DNA from 2 places in the Burkholderia sp. YIM B11467 genome. Region 1 is predicted to be linked to the other one. Evidence: riboswitches for the same ligand, from Rfam matches in the RefSeq annotation. Region 1 holds a riboswitch; the other holds the start of a gene.
What was found. A riboswitch is a leader RNA that binds a small molecule or an ion and turns the genes downstream of it on or off. The one in region 1 is predicted to bind cobalamin.
Positions count from the first base shown of each region.

Region 2: another riboswitch for cobalamin. It lies ahead of ACTRWB_RS35380 (CbtB domain-containing protein); the one in region 1 lies ahead of cobA (uroporphyrinogen-III C-methyltransferase).

Region 1 is NZ_JBQVSQ010000005.1:230,968-234,275, reverse strand. It holds gene ACTRWB_RS19290 (cobyrinate a,c-diamide synthase) at 1-325, opposite strand, end outside; gene cobO (cob(I)yrinic acid a,c-diamide adenosyltransferase) at 328-930, opposite strand; gene ACTRWB_RS19280 (cobalamin biosynthesis protein) at 965-1,342, opposite strand; gene cobA (uroporphyrinogen-III C-methyltransferase) at 1,339-2,148, opposite strand; cobalamin riboswitch at 2,259-2,494, opposite strand.
Region 2 is NZ_JBQVSQ010000017.1:4,626-7,933, forward strand. It holds gene ACTRWB_RS35370 (inorganic phosphate transporter) at 1-408, opposite strand, end outside; gene ACTRWB_RS35375 (histidine phosphatase family protein) at 568-1,155, opposite strand; cobalamin riboswitch at 1,207-1,344, shown strand; gene ACTRWB_RS35380 (CbtB domain-containing protein) at 1,378-1,587, shown strand; gene ACTRWB_RS35385 (CbtA family protein) at 1,601-2,323, shown strand; gene ACTRWB_RS35390 (LysR family transcriptional regulator) at 2,346-3,254, opposite strand.

The sequences.
Region 1 (3,308 bases):
CGAACGCGGCCGCGAGATCGGCGCTGCTCGGCGTGCCGTCGAACAGCCCCATCACGCCCTCGATCAGGATCAGGTCCGCATCGCGCGCGGCATCGGCCAGCAGCGTGCGGCAGCCGGCCTCGCCGACCATCCCGAGGTCGAGCGCATGCACGGGCGCGCCGCTCGCGCGTTCGAGGAGCATCGGATCGAGAAAATCCGGCCCGGTCTTGAACACGCGCACGCGGCGGCCGAGCCGGCGGTGCAGCCGCGCGAGACCGGCCGTCACCGACGTCTTGCCCTGGCCGGACGCGGGCGCGCTGACGAACAGCGCGGGGCAGGCCGGCACGCTCAGAACTCCACGCCGCGCTGCGCCTTCACGCCTTGCTCCTTGTACGGATGCTTGACGAGCCGCATTTCGGTGACGAGATCGGCCGCGTCGATCAGCGCATCGGGCGCGTGGCGCCCGGTGACGACGACGTGCACCGAGTCCGGGCGCGCGACGAGCGTCGCGAGCACTTCGTCGAGCGGCAGGTATTCGTACTTCAGTACGGTGTTCAGCTCGTCGAGGATCACCATCCGGTAGTCGCCGCTTTCGATCATCCGGCGCGCCTCGTCCCAGCCCTTGCGCGCGGTCGCGATGTCGGCGTCGCGGTTCTGCGTGTTCCACGTATAGCCGTCGCCCATCGTCACGAAGTCGCATTCCGCGACGGCGCCGAGGAAGTCACGCTCGGACGTATGCAGCGCACCCTTGATGAACTGCACGACACCGAGCCGCATGCCGTGGCCGAGCACGCGCACGGCCATGCCGAACGCGGCCGTGCTCTTGCCCTTGCCGTTGCCGGTGTGGACCATCAGCAGGCCCTTTTCGTGGGTGGCGGCGGCCTGTTTCTTCTCGTGGCCGGCGCGGCGGCGTTCGGCCATCCGCTGATGGGATTCGGTATCGGTCTTCATCGGGAATCGTCCTGTCGAAAGCGAAACAAAGGGTTCAGAGCGGGCCGGCGAGCGCGACCGTCACGCCGTCCCGGATGGATTTGGGGCCCAGCAGCCGGCCGTGCGGTGCCGCGAGCTGCGCGCACGGCTCGGCCACGCCCGCGACGCCGAAGCGCGCGAGCGCGGCATCCGACGGGCCGCTCGCAGCCAGTTCGGGACGGCTCGCGAGCCGCGCCGCGTCGAACGCGACGAGTGGCCAGCCGCGGCGTGCGCACAGCGTGCGCAGCGCACGGGCGTGCGCCTTGTCGGCGAGCGTCGCGACGACGGCCGGTTCGGCGTCCGGGTAAAGCGCCAGCGCCGCGCGGATCGCGGCGTCGAGTTGCACGGCCGTCGTGCCCGCGCGGAAACCGACGCCGAGCGCGACGCGCATCATGCACCGCCGCCGAGCGCCGCACGCACCGCCGGATCGTCGGCGAGCGCCGCGACGCGGCCGATCACGACAATCGCTGGCGAACCGATGCCGGTCGCGCCGACCTGTTCGACGAGCGTGCCAAGCGTCGCGAGCACGTGCCGTTGCCCGGGACGCGTCGCGTTCTCGATCGCCGCGCACGGCGTATCGCCGGGCAGGCCGCCGTCGCGCAGCGCCGTGGCAATCGTATCGAGCCGGCGGATGCCCATGTAGATCACGATCGTCATGCGCGTCGCCGCGAGCGCGCGCCAGTCGGGTTCGTCGGCGCCCGCGCCGTGGCCCGTGACGAAGATCACGCCTTGCGCGTCGCCGCGCTGCGTGACCGGAATGCCCAGTGCGGCCGGTGCGGCGATGCCCGCGGTGATGCCGTTCACGACCTCGACCGGAAAACCCGCGGCACCGAGCGCGGCCAGTTCCTCGCCGCCGCGGCCGAACACGAACGGATCGCCGCCCTTGAGCCGCGCGACGCTGCGGCCCGCGCGCAGGTGCGCGAGCATCGCCGCGACGATCGCCTCCTGCGGCGTGGACGCATGGCCACCGCGCTTGCCGACGTGCTCGATGTGCGCGTCGGCGCGCGCATGGCGCAGCACGTCGGGGTTCACGAGATCGTCGACGAGCAGCACGTCCGCCGCGCCGATCGCACGCACGGCCTTGAGCGTGAGCAGGTCGGCGTCGCCGGGGCCGGCGCCGATGAGCCACGCGCGGCTCATCGCGCGCGGCACGGCGCGCACCGTGTCGAAACAGTGGAAAGGGGAAGGCGGGCGGCACATCGGCGGCCGGCAAACAGGCAAGACATGACGGATCGGGCGAAGCCCGCGCGAACGCGGGTGGAATGCGCACCCCATCCGTCCCCCGCGGATCGGGCGTTCGGCGAGCGTCGGGCTCGCCCCTTGCGTCGGCCGGTATCCGGGCTGGCCGCTTGCCAGGCCGCGGCCTTCCCGCCCGGTGAAGGGCAGTGGCATCGTGGGCGGCATGGGCGCGTGCGCGGGGAAGCGCGTCGCGCGGGCGGCGTACCGTTGCGGGGACAGCACAGGCCGGGCGGTCGTCCGCCTCCTGTTTCCCGTTTAACTGCATGCGCGGAATGCGCGTGCGAGCACCGAACGCGGCGCTACGATAGCACAGCGCGCTGGCGCAAACGCATGCGGGGTGGGCGCTCGCCCGTCGTCAGTCTCTGCGACGCTCGGCGAACATGTCGCCGAGCAAATGAAGGCCATGCCCCGATCCCGCAAAGCGCGGCGGCGCACAGCCGCCAGGCGTTTCAAGTAAGGCTTCAGCAACCGCCCGCGCCGCAGGATCCACCGCCGCCTGAACCTCCGGACGAGCCGGAACTGCCGCCGATGCCGCCGCGATTCGGGCCACAGACCGCAGCGCCGGCCAGTGCGCCGACGGCCGATGCGGCTCCGTTTCCGAACCCGAGTGCGCCAACACCGGCGCCAAACAGGCCGCCTATTGCAAGCCCGCAACCGGCAGTACCGCCCGCTGCGGTAGCGCCCCCCATTCCATTTAGCGCACCGCTGGCCGCTCCCGAAATCGCTCCGGCGAACCCACCGGCCATGATGCTGCCTCGATTGGCCTGTGCGCCAATGCGCACGGCGTGGACGGCTCCGTCTCCGCCACTTACCCGATTCATTTCACTCGCAGTGAGTTTTCGCATGTTGAATCTCCTTGGATTGACGATTGTCGATACCGATGGCGAAACAGGTGCGATATACGCGATCGGCTTTTTGTCGCAGCGGGCTACTTCACAAGCACCGCTTCGATTCCCGCAGCGTTTGCAGAATGCAGTACGACCACATCAGTACTTTCGCGACCGTTGCAAGGGGGGAATCCATCCCCTTCAGGGCAAACGGAAACAAGAGCGCCATCGACAGCCATACGACGATGGCCACATACAATCGGGCAATATTCATGGTCTGAACGAATGTGTCGC
Region 2 (3,308 bases), on a different contig from region 1:
GCCCGAACCGCTGCCGACCTGCAGGATCAGCTCGACCGGCAGCAACTGCAGGATGCCGAACGCGACCGCGCCGCTCGAGACCATCACGCCGAGGAAGTTCCACATGCCGGACCAGATCACCGCGACGTTCGGCGTCAGCGAGTGCGTGTAGATCACGGTGGCGACCGCGTTCGCGGTGTCGTGGAAACCGTTGACGAATTCGAAGCCGAGCGCGATCAGCAGCGCGGCGCCGAGCATCAGGTACGGAAACAGCGATGCTTCGCGGACCGACGACAGATCGTCGATCAGGTGCATGGCGATATAGACGGCGCCGATCGCGAGCACCAGCAGGAAGACGGCATAACCGACTTGCCGGGTGCGTTCGACGGAGCCCGAATTGTTCGAGGCGGACGAAGCAGGTTGATTCATGACGGCATCTCGTAGGGGAATCGCGTCTGATCCTAGCTTCGGCCAGCAGTCAGTTTGATGACAGTCGGGATGGCGAACGGTATGTCTTACAGCGATGTAAGCAGAGCGCCGGCACGCATCTTCGGCCACATGGCGCACGCAACTCGGCACGACATGGGCTTACGCATCAGTGTCGCGCCGATCGACATCCGCGATCAACATCCATCCATGCGGCGATGCGGCGAATGTCGTGCATGACAGCGGCGCGACGTCGACGCGAGTCGCGGCCTTGGAATCCATCCGCAGAGCCTGCGCGACGGCCGCGCGAATGATCGCCGCATGCGTGATCGCGACGATGTCGCGCTCGTGCTGCAGCGCGTTCAACCATGTGCCGACACGCCGCATCGCTGCGTCGAACGATTCGCCGCCGTGTGGCGATGCGGACGGATCGCCGATCCATGCACCCAATTCGTCAGGACAGTCGCGGCCGAGATCGTGCAGCCGCTGGCCGCGCCAGTTGCCGTAGTCGATGTCGCGCAGCGCGTGATCGATGTCGGCACGTAGCCCGAGCGCATCGGCAGTCTGTCGCGCGCAGCGGGCGGGGCTGCACAGCACGATCGCGCCGGCGAGGCCCGCCCACCGGTCGCGCAGCGCGGCGGCGTCGGCGAGCCCGCGCGCGTCGAGCGGATCGTCGTCGGGAAACGTGCCGGTGCGCATCGCACGGGTCGATGCGTGTGCGATCAGGCGCAGCGAGGCATGCAGGGTCATGTCGGTTGTCGGAGGGGCCGGGCGGAACGTGCGGTCGCTCGCACGCCGTTACTTCAACACGCGGACTTTCGCGCGTACAATCCGCCCGATACGAAACGCGGAAGCCGGTGCAATTCCGGCGCGGTCGCGCCACTGTAACCGGGGAATCTCGATCCCGGAAGCCAGACCTGCCTTCGTACCCATCCAACATTTGTCGGGGCGCGATTCCCCTGAGGTGCATCCATGAGCGAAGCAGTGCTGAAGCCGGTCGTCGTGCCGGCACCCATCCCCGTCCGTGAACTGTTGCCGTGGGCCGTGTTCGTCGGCCTGATCCTGCTGCTCGCACTGTATTTCGTCGGCGCGGAACAAGGCGCGACGTCGCTCGTGCCGGGCATGTATGTGCACGAATTCGTCCACGACGGCCGCCATCTGCTCGGCTTTCCCTGCCACTGACGCGGAGAACACGATGGTCGGAAAGCTGCTCATGCGCGGGATGCTCGCAGGCATCGCCGCGGGCCTCCTCACGTTCGGTTTCGCGAAAATCGTCGGCGAACCGCAAGTCGATCAGGCGATTTCCTTTGAAGAAAAACTCGACGCCGCCAAAGGCGACGCGCCGGAGCCCGAGCTGGTCAGTCGTCACACGCAGGCCGGCCTTGGCTTGCTGACCGGTGTCGTGACCTATGGCGCGGCATTCGGCGGGCTGTTCTCGCTGGTCTTTGCGTTCGCGTACGGGCGCGGCGGCCGCCTCCCGGCACGGCCGCTGGCCGCGTGGCTCGCACTGGCGGCGTTCATCGCGCTCGTGATCGTGCCGAACCTCAAGTACCCGGCCAATCCGCCGTCGGTCGGCGATCCCGACACGATCGGCTATCGCACGGGCCTGTTCTTCCTGATGATCGCGATCTCGATCGCGACGATGGTGTTCTCGGTCAGCGTGCGCCGCCATCTGCTGGCGAAGCTCGGCCAATGGAACGCGTCGATCGTCGCCGGGCTCGTGTTCGTCGCGATCATCGCGGCGGTGCAGTTCGGGCTGCCGTCGATCAACGAGGTGCCGGCCGCTTTCCCGGCCGCCGTGCTGTGGAAGTTCCGCGTCGCGGCGATCGGCATGCAGGTGATCATGTGGACGACGATCGGCCTGCTATTCGGCGCGTGGGTCGAGCGCGGCGAACGCATCGGCATGCGCGCCGCCTGACGCGTCCTGCAACCGGGCGCGCCTAGCGCAGCATGCGCGGCGCGCTCCACGTCGATTCGCGCGCGAGCGCGACGAACGCGGCCAGATAGTCGATCGCCGCGTCCGCCTCGCGGATGCCGAGAAAGATCTGCTTCGCGATGCCCTTCTTGCCGAGCTTGACCGGCACGACCGGCATCCGGTCCGCGTATTCGTCCGCGAGCCATCTCGGCAGCGCGGCCACGCCGCGCCCGCTCGCCACCATCTGCAGCATGATGTCGGTCGTTTCGATCGACTTGTGCCGCCTCGGCACGATGCCGGCCGGCGTCAGGAACTGGTTGTAGATGTCGAGCCGGTCGGTTTCGACCGGGTAGGTGATCAGGATCTCGTCGGTCAGTTGCTCGGGCGTCACGTAGTCGGCGTTCGCGAACCGGTGTGAGTCAGCGACCACCAGCACCTGCTCGTAATCGAATACCGGAACGAAGTGCAGACCCGGCTTGTTCAGCGGATCGGGCGTGACGAGCACGTCGATGTCGTAACCGAACAGCGCGCCGATGCCGCCGAACTGGAAGCGCTGCTTCACGTCCACGTCGACGTCGGGCCAGCGCGACAGATACGGTGACACGACCTTCAGCAGCCACTGGTAACACGGGTGGCATTCCATCCCGATGCGCAGCGTGCCGCGCTCGCCCTTCGCGTACTGCTTCATCCGCTCTTCGGCGAGCTCGAACTGCGGCAGCAGCCGGTTCGCCAGCTTCAGCAGATATTGCCCGCCCTGCGTGAGCCGCAGGCCGCGGCCTTCCCGATCCCAGATCGGCGTGCCGAGCTGCTGCTCGATTTTCCGGACGGTATGGCTGAGCGCCGATTGCGTGAGATGCAGCGCGTTGGCGGCCGCGGTCAGCGAGCCCTGGCGCTCGACTTCACGAATGACGACGAGATGGAATCGTTCCAGCATGGTTATCGCTCACCCAACAGATACATGAACAATTTTAATGGATGAATGAAATAA